One region of the Mesorhizobium sp. B2-3-15 genome, then DNA from elsewhere that is predicted to be linked to it. Evidence: predicted binding sites of a transcription regulator. Region 1 holds the regulator's gene; each other region holds the start of a gene.

Region 1 (3,206 bases):
ATCGCCTTCGGCGTCAGGCTCTATGAGAAGATCGGCAAGGCCGAGATGGACGGCCGTGTCGAGCAGGCGTTGAAACGCGCCGCGCTGTGGAACGAGGTCAAGGACAAGCTCAATGCCAGCGGCCTCAGCCTGTCGGGCGGCCAGCAGCAGCGGCTTTGCATCGCCCGCACCGTGGCGGTCAAGCCGGAGGTCATCCTGCTCGACGAACCGGCCTCGGCGCTCGACCCATTGTCGACCGCCAAGATCGAGGAATTGATCGACGAGTTGCAGGCCGACTACACGATCGTCATCGTCACCCACAACATGCAGCAGGCCGCGCGCGTCTCGAAGCAGACGGCTTTCATGTATCTGGGCGAGTTGGTCGAATTCGACAAGACCGAGAAGATCTTCACGTCGCCTCGCGAGAAGCGCACGCAGGACTACATCACCGGCCGCTTCGGCTGATCTCACGCATACGAGGACCAGGATCATGGCCGAACACACAGTCGCAGCCTTCGACGAGGATCTCGGACAGATCAGCAAGCTGATCAGCGACATGGGCGATCTCGCCGGCACGATGGTCGGCGGCGCCACCAAGGCGCTGCTGAATTCCGACAACGCGCTGGCACAGCGCGTCGTCTCCGACGACGCCATCATGGACGCGCGCCAGCGCGAACTCGATGATCGCGCCATCACCCTGATCGCCAAGCGCCAGCCGATGGCCGACGATCTGCGTCATGTCGTCGGCTCGATCCGCATGGCGGGCGATCTCGAACGCATCGGCGACCTTGCCAAGAACATCGCCAAGCGCGTCGGCTCGGTCGGCCTCACCGCCACGCCGCGCGACTTGTCGCATTCCATCGACTCCATGGCGCAGCTGGTGCTGATCCAGGTGCAGGGCGTCGTCGAGGAATATGCGGCCGGCGATGCCGCCGCCCTCGCCAAGCTCAGGAATGACGACGAACGCATCGACGTCAAATACACTTCGGTGTTCCGCGAACTCCTGACTTACATGATGGAGGATCCCCGCAACATCACGGCTTGCACGCATCTTTTGTTCTGCGCCAAGAATCTCGAACGCATCGGCGACCATGTGACCAACATCGCCGAGAATGCGTATTATGTGCTGACCGGCACGCAACTGCCCGCCAATCGTCCGAAGCAGGACGAGACGGCGATGTCGGTGCCGGCGGCTTGACGGCAGGGATGATCGATCGATGATCGCGCCACGCATCATGGTGGTGGAGGACGAGGAGCCGCTGGGCGTGCTCCTCCGCTACAACCTGGAGTCCGAGGGTTACCAGGTCGAGGTGGTGACACGCGGCGACGAAGCCGAGATACGCCTCCAGGAAAACGTGCCCGACCTGCTGGTGCTCGACTGGATGGTGCCGGCGGTTTCCGGCATCGAACTCTGTCGGCGCCTGCGCATGCGGCCCGAGACGGAGCGATTGCCGATCATCATGCTGACGGCGCGCGGCGAGGAGAGCGATCGCGTGCGCGGCCTCTCGACCGGCGCCGACGACTATCTGGTCAAGCCGTTCTCGACGCCGGAATTCATGGCCCGGGTCAAGGCGCTGCTGCGCCGCGCCAAACCGGAAGTGCTGTCCAGCGTGCTCAAGGTCGGCGACATCGTGCTCGACCGCGAATCGCACCGGGTCTATCGCAAGAAGAGCGAGATCCGGCTCGGACCGACCGAGTTCAGGCTGCTCGAATTCATGATGCGCCATCCCGGCCGCGTGTTCTCGCGCAGCCAGTTGCTCGACAATGTCTGGGGCGAGACGATCTACATCGACGAGCGCACCGTGGATGTGCATGTCGGCCGCCTGCGCAAGGCGGTCAACAATGGCCGCATGCCCGATGTGATACGCACCATCCGTGGCGCGGGCTACGCAATCCGCGAGGATTGAGATCAGGCCACGTTCTTGCCGGATCTCACCTGCACGCCCGGCGCGAAGATCTCCTGGTCGACGAAGGTGAGCGCGCGCATGGCGCAGCCCTCGCGGATCAGCGGCAATTCGTTCGGCTCTGTATCGAAGGAAATCGACGTCGAATGCTGGCCGCCGGCGGTCTGGGCGATGGCCTCACGCAAGGCCGGCTCGATCAGATCGAAGGCGGCGGCGCTGACGCCGACCATCGCAACCGGCGCCGGATCGATCAGCGCGAACAAGCTGCCAAGGCCATAGCCCAGCGCCTCGCCGGCCTTGCGATAGGCCTCGCGCTCCGGTCCGTCTCTTTCGCGCGCCGTGGCCGCCAATGCGCGCATGTCGGCGTCGCTGACGTCGACCGGTTTGGCGTCCTCACCCATCTGTCCTGCATTACGCCAGATGGCATAGTTGCCGGCATAGGCCTCGACGCAGCCGCGCCGCCCGCAGCGGCAGAGCGCGCCGCCGGGGCGATGGATCATGTGGCCGAACTCGCCGCCTGAGGAATGGGTGCCGGTGAACAGCTCGCCCTTCAGCACCAGGCCCATGCCGATGCCGTGCGAGAGCAGGATGGCGATGAAGTCGTCGCGGTAGCGCTCGGGGTCGCGCCAGCGCAGCGCCACAGCCATCATGTTGCAGTCGTTCTCCATGGTGGCGGGGATGCCGAATTCGGCTTCGAGTATATCGGCGAAGGCAATGTCCGTCTGCGGCGTGATCGGCGACCACAGCATGGCGCGCGCCTCGGTGTCGGTGATGCCCTGGATCGCCAGCGCGATGCGGGCAATGCTGGCGACATCGAGGTCGGGATCCTCGAGGCGGCGCCGGACGATGGCCACGCATTCGCCGATCAGCGCCTCGCGCGACATGGTCAGCGTGTCCAGCCGGCGCTGCTCCTCCGATATCACCTGGCCGGCGTAGTCGATGACGGCGACGGAGAGGAAATTCAGCGACAGCACCACGGTCATGACCGCCGCGGCCTCGGGGTTGAGACAAAGGCCCACCTGCGGCCGGCCGCGTTTCAGTGAGCCGGCCTCGTTCGGCTTGCCTTCGCTCAGGATACCTTCGCCGATCAGGTCGGCTGATATCGCCGATATGGTCGAGTGGCTCAGGGCGGTGGTGGCGGCGATCTCAGTGCGCGAGGGCTGGCCACCCCGGCGCACGGCTCCAATCACCATTGCGCGGTTGCGCCGGCGCAGATCGTCGTGGCGGATTCCGACCGACATGATTTCCCTCCCCGTCGCCGCGGTTCTTGACGCCCCCTCGAACACCTCCGGCAACGGGTCGAATACTGGCAGAAGCGGCTGG
Region 2 (3,206 bases), on a different contig from region 1:
TGTTCTTCCTGGAAAGCCCGACCAACCCGACGCTCGAGGTCGTCGACATCGCCGCCGTCGCCTCGCTTGCCAATTCGATCGGCGCGCGGCTGGTCGTCGACAATGTCTTTGCCACGCCGCTGCAGCAGAAGCCGTTGCAGCTTGGTGCGCACATCGTCGTCTACTCGGCCACGAAGCACATTGACGGCCAGGGCCGCTGCCTGGGCGGCGTCATCCTGTCGGACAAGAAGTGGATTGACGAGAACCTGCACGACTATTTCCGCCACACCGGTCCCAGCCTGTCGCCGTTCAACGCCTGGACGCTGCTGAAGGGCCTGGAAACCTTGCCGCTGCGCGTGCGCCAGCAGACCGAGAGCGCCGGCAGGATCGCCGACTTCCTGGCCGGGCAGCCGCAGATCGCCCGCGTCATCTATCCCGGCCGTGCCGACCACCCGCAGGCCGATATCGTCAAGAAGCAGATGTCGGGTGGCTCGACGCTGATCTGCCTCGACGTCAAGGGCGGCAAGCCGGCGGCCTTCGCCCTGCAGAACGCCCTCGACATCGTGCTGATCTCGAACAATCTCGGCGACGCCAAAAGCCTGATCACCCATCCGGCGACGACCACCCACAAGAACCTCAGCGATGAGGCCCGCGCCGAACTCGGCATCGGGCCCGGTACGCTCAGGCTGTCGGTCGGCCTGGAGGATACGGACGACCTGCTGGAAGATATCGCGCAAGCCTTGAAGGCCGCCAAATAGGTTTCGTCCAGGCAGCGTCGTCAGCAGCGATCAGGCGCTCGACGGCGTCTCCTCCAGTTCCGCCGTCTTGGTGCGGATGGTCATGGCGTTGCCGCGCCAGTCGACGGCGCCGCCGAGCCAGCCGCGCGCCCAGATGGCCGGGAGCATGACGTCCCGCGCGACCGTCGCCGCGATCATGCGCGTCGAGACGTGCCAACCCTTGGCCAGGGCCAGAGCGCATTCCGGAAGATAGAACGCCGCCAGCACGGCAATCGCGGTCGCCCAGAGACTAATGCCGGCGCTCGCCGCGGCAATCAGCGCAAGAACCAGCGGGACCGCCGCACCAGTCAGGATCTCGGGCGCGAAGAACAGCGGGAAAGTGACGCGGCGCAGGCGCGCCCAGCGGGCCTGGCGCGACCAGATCTCGCCAAACGTGCGCTGGCCGAGCGGCTGCTCGAAGGGGGCGGCAACGAGGTTGACACGCAGGCCGAGGCCGTTCACCAGCTTGGTTGCGGCGGCGTCCTCGGCGATCTCGGCGGCCAGCGCGCGTATGCCGCCATTGGCGTCCAGCATCGGCTTGTTCCACAGCATGCTCTTGCCCTGCGCGAAGCCGAGGCCGAGCGCCGCGCCGGCATACTGCCAGCGGGCCTGCAATGTGTTGAGGAAGGCGCATTCGACGTCGGCCCAGAAACCATCTGGCCTGGAGCCGATCGGCGTCGAGCAGACAAGGCCGGTACCGTGCTGCCACGCCGCCATCATGTGCTCGACATAGTCCCTCGGCATCAGAACGTTGGAATCGGCAAGAATGACCCAGTCGTGGCGCGCCGCTTCCCAGCCTTTGACGCAGTTGTTGAGCTTTGGATTGGCACTGACACGGTCGTCGCCGATCAACAGCCGGGCCGGCACCTGCGGAAACCGGGCAATCGCCCTGTTTATCAGTTTGACCACCGGGTCGTCGGCATGGGCGACGCAGAAGATCAGTTCGTAGCGTGGCCAGTCGAGCGCGAAGGCGCGTTCCAGCGTCTCATGTGTGAATGGCTCGACGCCGCGCGACGGGACGACAATCGACACCGCCGGCGATCTGCCCGCCGGCGGGGCAATCGTGGTGCGCCGTTTCAGCTGTGAAGCGGCAAGCAGGATGCTGGCAGCGTTTGAGAGGATGAGTGCGGTCGAAAGCGAGGCGGATATGAGAGTGAGTTCCATCGAGATCTGGTCACTCCGGAAGTCGGCCCGCGTCGCGGCCGTTTTCAACAGTTCGACAGAGGGCCGAGTCGCCCGGTTCGCGCACACCACCATTGTCGTGTGTCACTTAAATGACATTCTTTGCCGGCACCTGCGTTTCAATCCCAGGCGCGACAAGACGCGCACGTTGACCTGCTCACCGCGAGCGTCGAAAGTCGTCGGATTGTTTTGGAGCCGCTCATGTACCGCGCCGTGACGCGCAACATCGAAGTGCAGGTCAGGCCGTTCTATCTGGAGGATCGTTCAGATCCCCAGGAGAACCGCTACGTCTGGGGCTATCAGATAACGATCGACAACCAGTCTGACGAGTTCGTGCAGCTTCTGTCGCGCTATTGGCACATCACCGATGGTGCCGGCCGGGTCGAGGAGGTGCGCGGGCCGGGCGTTGTCGGCGACCAGCCGGAACTCAATCCCGGCGACAGCTATCAGTACACGTCCGGCTGCCCGCTCTCGACACCCTCCGGGATCATGGTCGGACGCTACACGATGCGCAACAAGCGCGGCGAGACGTTCGACATCGCCATCCCGGCCTTCTCGCTCGATCTGCCGGGGACAAGGCGCACGGTGAACTGAGCGCCGACGGTCGCGCCGCCCCTCAGCCGCCCTTCGGGCACCTTCTCCCCGCGGAACGAGGAGAAGGAAAGGCTTTACTGAGCCGCAAACTCGGCCGGATCGAAGTCGTACTGCGTCGAGCAGAATTCGCAGGCGACATGGATGCCGCCATCCTCTGTGCTGTCCTTGATCTCCTGCGCTGAGAAGCCTTCGAGGATGCCACGGATCTTGTCGCGGGAGCATGAGCACTGGTCGGCCACGGGAACGCCGCCGAAGACGCGCACGCCATGCTCGTGGAACAGACGATACAGCAGCCGCTCGGCGCCTATGGTCGGGTCGATCAATTCGGTCGGCTCGATGGTGCCGAGCAAGGCCAGGAGTTCCTGCCAGGAATTATCGGCCGGATCGTGGACTTCCTCGCGCGGATCGCCGTCCCCACCCGGCAGGTCCGGAATGCGCATGCGCTCGGGCGATTGCGGCAGGAACTGCGCCAGGATGCCGCCGGCGCGCCATTGCTCGCGCGCGCCGCCGATCCCGGGCGTCAGCAGCTTGGCGACCGAGAGCCTGATATCGGTCGGGATCTGTTCCGACTGACGGAAATAGGTGCGCGCCGCGTCTTCCAGCGTTTCGCCGTCGAGCTGGACGATGCCTTGGTAGCGCTGGGTATGGGCGCCCTGGTCGATGGTCAGCGCCAGC
Region 3 (3,206 bases), on a different contig from region 1:
GCCGGCACGGTAGTGCACCAAGGCTTCGCGCAAGAGCGGATGATCATGCGCCGCGGCATCTAGCGCTTCGCCACGCCCCGGACCTGACGGATATTCGGCTTGCTCCTCCGTGACACAGCCGACCGTGTAGCGGCCGACCGTCATCAGCAATTCCATGGCTGGAATCGCCGCCATGCCCTCGCCCGCCAGGAATTCCAGCAGCCGCTCGAAGTGCCCGAGCTCTTGCGGATCCGCTTCCGTGCCGGCGTGGACACGCGCGCCGTCGCGATAGGCAATCAGGGCGCTGCGAAAGCTGCGGGCATTCTTGCGCACGAAATCCTGCCAGGTCTCGCCGAGCCGTGGTGTTCGATGCCGATGGCCGCGCCGCAAGATCTCTTCGTTCATCGCGTCGAGCAAGGCGCGCTTGCTCCTGAAATGCCAGTAGAGTGCCGGCTGCTGCACCTTGAGCCGCTGCGCCAAAAGGCGGGTCGACAGCGCATCGATGCCAACCTCGTTGAGCAAGCCTAGCGCTTCGTCGACGATCATCGTCTTGTCCAGTTTCATGCGAATCCGTCTGGTCCTCCAGCTTGCGCCGTGAATTTATCAGTGATAAACCTTCCTTATCAACGATAAATTCCTGAGTCCGATCGTGAAAAGAGCTTATCTCGTCGTCCTGATGGCGATGGCACTGGACGCCGTGGGCGTCGGGCTGATGATGCCGGTGCTGCCGGGCTTGCTGCGCACGGTCGGCCATGTCGACGATATCGGCTGGATTTTTGGCGCCTTCCTGTCGGCCTACGCCGCCATGCAGGTGCTTTTTTCGCCGCTGCTCGGCGCCCTGTCCGACCGCTACGGCCGTCGGCCGGTCTTGCTCGTCTCGCTCACGGGATCGATGGCGGACTATCTGTTCATGGCCTTCGCGCCAACACTGCCGCTGCTGTTCGTTGGCCGGCTGATCGCGGGCGTCACCGGCGCCAGCATGGCGGTAGCTTCCGCCTACATGGCAGATATCAGCAGCCAGGATCTTCGTGCTCGGGGTTTTGGCCATCTCAACGCCGCCTTTGGCGTCGGCTTCATAGCCGGTCCGGCGCTCGGTGGCCTGCTTGGTGACGTTTGGCTACGCACGCCCTTCCTGGTTGCGGCAGCACTCAACGGGATCAACCTGGTACTGGCTTTCTTCCTGCTGCCGGAACCGAAGCGCGCGGGCGGCGCAAGCGAAATGCCGTCTTTCAACCCGCTGGCGCCGTTGCGTTGGGCGCTGACTTTCCCGGCCCTTTTGCCGCTGCTTGGTGCCTTCGCCGTTCTTGCCCTGGTCGGCGAAGTCGGCGGCACCATCTGGGTGCTCTATGTCCAAGGCAAATTCGCTTGGGACCTGTTCACCGTCGGCATCTCGTTGGCGCTGTTCGGGCTCTTCCATGCTGGAGCCCAGGGTTTTGTTGCCGGGCCGATCACCGAGCGCTGGGGCGAGAAAGCAGCGCTGATCATCGCCATCCTCGCCGACAGCACGGCCTATATATCGATAGCGCTGGCCTGGCAGGGCTGGATGGCCTTCGCCCTGCTGCCGCTGTTCTGTCTCGGCGGGATCGGAGCTCCGGCATTGCAGTCGCTGTTGACCTCACGCGTCGGCGCCGACCATCAGGGACGGCTGCAGGGCGTGCTCACCAGCATGACCAGCCTGGTCTCGGTGTTCGGGCCCTTCATCATCGCCATGCTCTATTTCCGCACGCGCACCGTCTTTCCCGGCACAGTCTGGATCGCGGGGGGGGCGCTTTATGTGCTGTGCCTGCCATTGCTCCTGCGAACCGGGTCATCTCCAGCCGTGCGGGAGGCCGCCGAATAGATATTTCTTGACGCTAGGCCGGAAGACGGCACTGTTCACCGCCGAAAACGGCCTCGGACTACCGTTTTCCACAGCGGCGACATATCACTGTCACAGATTACCTATCGAGATGCTGTTACCGAGGGGAAGTCTGCATGGCCGACAAGAACAGCATCACTCTGCTCGACGACACTTCGACATTGCCGGCAATCGTAGCCGATCCGTCCGACATCGCCAGAATCGAAAGCACGATCGACGTAAGAGACCGTGCCGGCATTTCTGTCTATGGCGACCGTGCCCAGCAGGCAGTCAGTGACTATGCCGACAAGATATTGTCCCAGTTGCGCAACCGGGACCTCGGCGACACCGGCGATCTCCTGACCGACATCATCATGAAGGCCAAGAATCTCGATCCGGCCTCGCTCAAGGACCAGGGTTTCCTCAGCGGCCTGTTCTCCTCGTTCAAGGCGCGGCTCGAGCGCTTCAAGGAGAAGTACGAAGACGTGGCGGGACAGATCGATCGCATCGGCCTCGAGCTCGACCGTCACAAGGACACGCTGCGGCGCGACATTGCCGTGCTCGACGACCTCCATGAGCAGACCAAGGGCTCCATCCTCAAGCTCGACGCCTATGTGCAGGCCGGCAAGAAATTCGTCGATGACTACCGTGCCAACGAGTTGCCGAAGCTGAAGGCCGCGGCGGATACCGCTAGCGGCGACACTGGAGGCACGCTGGAGGCGCAAACCTATCAGGATGCCGTGCAGGCGCTCGACCGCCTGGAAAAGCGCATCTTCTACCTGGTGCAGGCGCGCCAGCTCGGCATCCAGCAACTGCCGCAGATCCGCATCGTGCAGTCGGGCGACGAGACGCTGATCGAGAATTTGCAAGCGACCTCGGCGCTGACCGTGCCGGCTTGGAAGCAGAAGATGCTCATCCTGCTTGGGCTGACCAACCAGAAGTCGGCGCTCGAACTGCAAAAGACGGTGACCGACGCAACCAACGAGATGATCCGCCAGACGTCGAAAATGATGAAGGACCAGGCGATTTCGGTCGAGGAACAGGCGCAGCGCGGCATCGTCGACGTCGAGACGCTGGCGCAGGCCAATCGCGATCTCATCGACACGGTACAGGGCGTGCTGAAAGTCCAGCAGGAGGGCCGCCAGAAGCGGGCCGACGCCGAAAAACAGATGGACCAGATGACGATCGACTTGAAGAAAGCGCTGACCCAGTCCTGATCGGAACCGCCATGGCGAAGACGCTGACGTCCGTTCTGCTGCTCGCCTTCGCGGTGTTTTTGACGGCCTGCAATTCCAGCCAAGTCAAATTCTCGATCGTCTCCGGCTCCGAAAATACGGTGCTGGAGCCGATCGTCCAGCAATTCTGCGCCAAGCAAGGCGCGACCTGCACG
Region 4 (3,206 bases), on a different contig from region 1:
GTGACCTCGTCCGAAATGTGCTGAAGGATGCGGTTCCTCAGCGTGAACGGCGAGATCGCCAGCCGCATCTCGGCGGTCGGCTCGGCATAGCCGGTGATGAAATTGAACAATTGGGCGACGTCGCGGGCGATCGTCGGATCGGTGGTGAAGAAGGACAGGTCGGTGTAGATGCGCGCGGTGACCGGGTGGTAGTTGCCGGTGCCGAGATGGACGTAATTGCGCAGCTTGCCGTCCTCGCGCCGCACCACCAGCGACATCTTGGCGTGGGTCTTGAGTTCCAGGAACCCGAACACGACCTGCACGCCGGCGCGTTCGAGATCGCGCGCCCAGCGAATGTTGGCCTCCTCGTCGAAACGCGCCTTGAGCTCGACCAGCGCCGTTACCGACTTGCCGGCTTCGGCCGCGTCGACCAGAGCACGCACGATCGGGCTGTCGTTGGAGGTGCGATAGAGCGTCTGCTTGATCGCCACCACTTCGGGGTCGGCCATCGCCTGGCGCAGGAACTGCACCACCACGTCGAACGACTCATAGGGGTGATGGACGACGATGTCCTTCTCGCGAATGGCGGCGAAACAGTCGCCGCCATGCTCGCGGATACGCTCGGGAAAGCGTGGGTTGTAGGGGATGAATTTCAGGTCGTCGCGGGGAACGGAGACGATCTCGGAGATCTGGCTGAGTGCCAGCGGCCCGGTGAGCACGCTGATGCGGCTCGACGAGACGCCAAGCTCGCCGGCGACGAAATCGCGCAATTCCCCAGGCATCAGCTTGTCGAATTCGATGCGGATGACGGAGCCGCGGCGGCGGCGCTTCAGCGCCGTTTCGAACAGGCGCACGAGATCTTCCGATTCCTCTTCGACCTCGATATCGCTGTCACGAATGATGCGGAACGTGCCGGAGCCCTTGACCTCGTAGCCCGGGAAGAGCTTGCCGATGTAGAGGCCGACCGCCTCCTCCAGCGGGATGAAGCGGACATGGTTCTTGCGATCCGGCAGGCGGATGAAGCGCTTCAGCGCCACCGGCAGACGCAAGAGCGCGCTCATCTCCTCGCCATTCTTGCGATGGCGAAGCTGCAGCGCCATCGAGAAGCCGAGATTGGGAATGAACGGGAACGGATGCGCCGGGTCGATCGACAGCGGGGTCAGCACGGGAAACACCTGCTCCTGGAAATGGTCTTCCAGCCAGACCTTCTCGTCCTTTGTCAGCGCGTCGCGGGTGATGGTTTCGATGCCTTCCTTGTTGAGCAGCACCGTGAGGGCCGACAGGCTCTTCTGCTGGTCCTCCTGCAGCCGCTCGACCTCACGCAGCAATTGTTCGAGCTGCTGTTCGGGAGTGCGTCCGTCCGGGCTCTTCAGCACGATCCCCTCGCGCACCTGGCCGGCAAGGCCGGCGACGCGCACCATGAAGAACTCGTCGAGATTGGCGGCCGAGATCGACAGGAAGCGGACGCGCTCCAGCAGCGGGTGATGGGTGTTCAGCGATTCCTCGAGAACGCGGCGATTGAACTGCAGCCAGGAGAATTCGCGGTTGACGAAGCGGTCCGGATTGCCTTCCGGGCTCGCTGCCGCGACATTGTTGAATTCGCTCTGTACCGGCTTCAGTTCGTTCATGATTCCTGCTCTTCCGCGCGCCTCAGCCGGTTAACCGGCTTAACTTATCCTGTGGCAGGCTTTTGCGACAGTTCTCTGACAGGCTTTTGCGACAGTTTGATTTCATCGAACTTGCAAACAGACTTGATATGATCCAGATGCAGAGAGACTGCGTTAAGGAGACGACGATGGCAGGCGGTTCCATTCCCCATTTCCAGAACGATGCGGGCCACCCGGCGATCGACATCGGAGTCAAGGAATTCATGTGCACGGGCGCCAACCCGCCTTTCGACCATCCGCATGTTTTTCTAGACATGGGCGACGACAATGAGAAAGTCTGCCCCTACTGCTCGACCCTCTATCGCTATTCGCCGAAGCTGAAGGCGACCGAAACGCTGCCGGCGGGCTGCCTCTACATCGACCAGGCCGCCTGACCTTCCGATCATGAGCGAGACGCGGTCCCGGCAGGTCATGATCGCCGGGGCTGGCATCGCCGGGCTGACAGCGGCGATTGCCTTTGCCGAACGCGGCTATTCCGTGAGGGTGTTCGAACAGGCGCAGCGTCTCGAAGCGGCGGGCGCCGGCATCCAGCTCTCTCCTAACGCGACGCGCATCCTTCGCCAGCTTGGCGTGCTCGACACGCTTCTTGCCAATGCCGTCCAGCCGGAAGCCGTGGTGCTGAAGGACGCCGCGAGCCTGCGCCAACTGGCACGCGTGCCGCTTGGCACAGCCGGCGAGGAACGCTGGGGCGCACCCTATCTCGTGGCGCACCGGGCGGATCTGCAAGACGCCCTGATGGCGCGCGTTGCGCAACTGCCCGACATCCATCTCACCACCGGCGCGCAGATCAGCAGCGTGGCCTCCGGTTCATTCGTTATCACCACGACAGACGGGGTCGGCCGCAAGGTCATCGATACCCAAGGATCTCTGCTGGTCGGCGCCGATGGCGTCTGGTCAGCGGTGCGGAGGTTTGCCCGTCCAGGCAGCGGAGCCGGCTTCGCGAACAGCCATTTCTCCGGCGAACTGGCCTGGCGGGCGACGGTGAGCGCGGACAACGAGGCGGGGCAAGCCTTCGCCGCGATCGGCGCCACTGACTGCGTCACAACCTTCCTGCACCCCGGATTCCACATGGTCGCCTACCCCGTCAGCAGGGGTAGCGCCTTCAACCTTGCCGCCTTCACCCGGGGCGAGCGCATCGCCGACGGGTGGTCACGCCACGCCGATCCCGCCATCCTTTCAGGCGCCATGCGCCGCTCCGCGCCGGCGCTGGCGCGTTTGGTGGAACTCGCTGGCCCGTGGACCGCCTTTCCTATCCACACGGTCGAACAGCGACGCTGGACCATGCCCGAAGGCATCGCGCTGATCGGCGACGCCGCGCATGCCATGACGCCGTTCGCGGCTCAGGGCGCGGCCATGGCGATCGAGGACGCGGCGACGCTTGCCGATTTGATCGCCGACTTCTTCGGCGACCTGACGCAAAGCCTTGTCATCTGGGAGAACCTGCGGCGGTCGCGCATCGCCAAGGTCATCCGTCGCGGCGCGCTCAACCGGCTTGCCTGGCATGCCCGAGGCCCGGTGGCGTTGGCCCGCAATCTGTTTCTGGCGGCGCGACCGGGAGAG

What was found. Region 1 encodes PhoB, which activates phosphate uptake and scavenging genes when phosphate is short. Its sites were predicted from a motif close to TGTCATNNANCTGTCAT; they were not measured.
Positions count from the first base shown of each region.
Region 2: FJ954_RS05540 (ceramide glucosyltransferase) is a predicted target of PhoB. The motif match lies at 2,019-2,035, and genes of this name have one in related genera.
Region 3: FJ954_RS15985 (toxic anion resistance protein) is a predicted target of PhoB. The motif match lies at 1,897-1,913, and genes of this name have one in related genera.
Region 4: FJ954_RS27630 (RNA degradosome polyphosphate kinase) is a predicted target of PhoB. The motif match lies at 1,672-1,688, and genes of this name have one in related genera.

Region 1 covers NZ_VFVO01000010.1:237,943-241,148, reverse strand. The annotation lists gene pstB (phosphate ABC transporter ATP-binding protein PstB) at 1-444, shown strand, start outside; gene phoU (phosphate signaling complex protein PhoU) at 470-1,177, shown strand; gene phoB (phosphate regulon transcriptional regulator PhoB) at 1,197-1,886, shown strand; gene FJ954_RS21385 (ROK family protein) at 1,889-3,124, opposite strand.
Region 2 covers NZ_VFVO01000002.1:305,471-308,676, reverse strand. The annotation lists gene FJ954_RS05545 (O-succinylhomoserine sulfhydrylase) at 1-737, shown strand, start outside; gene FJ954_RS05540 (ceramide glucosyltransferase) at 768-1,919, opposite strand; gene apaG (Co2+/Mg2+ efflux protein ApaG) at 2,139-2,531, shown strand; gene FJ954_RS05530 (Hsp33 family molecular chaperone) at 2,606-3,206, opposite strand, start outside.
Region 3 covers NZ_VFVO01000007.1:137,891-141,096, reverse strand. The annotation lists gene FJ954_RS15995 (TetR/AcrR family transcriptional regulator C-terminal domain-containing protein) at 1-543, opposite strand, end outside; gene FJ954_RS15990 (TCR/Tet family MFS transporter) at 656-1,819, shown strand; gene FJ954_RS15985 (toxic anion resistance protein) at 1,954-3,033, shown strand; gene FJ954_RS15980 (substrate-binding domain-containing protein) at 3,045-3,206, shown strand, end outside.
Region 4 covers NZ_VFVO01000016.1:118,323-121,528, reverse strand. The annotation lists gene FJ954_RS27630 (RNA degradosome polyphosphate kinase) at 1-1,607, opposite strand, end outside; gene FJ954_RS27625 (zinc-finger domain-containing protein) at 1,775-2,020, shown strand; gene FJ954_RS27620 (FAD-dependent monooxygenase) at 2,031-3,206, shown strand, end outside.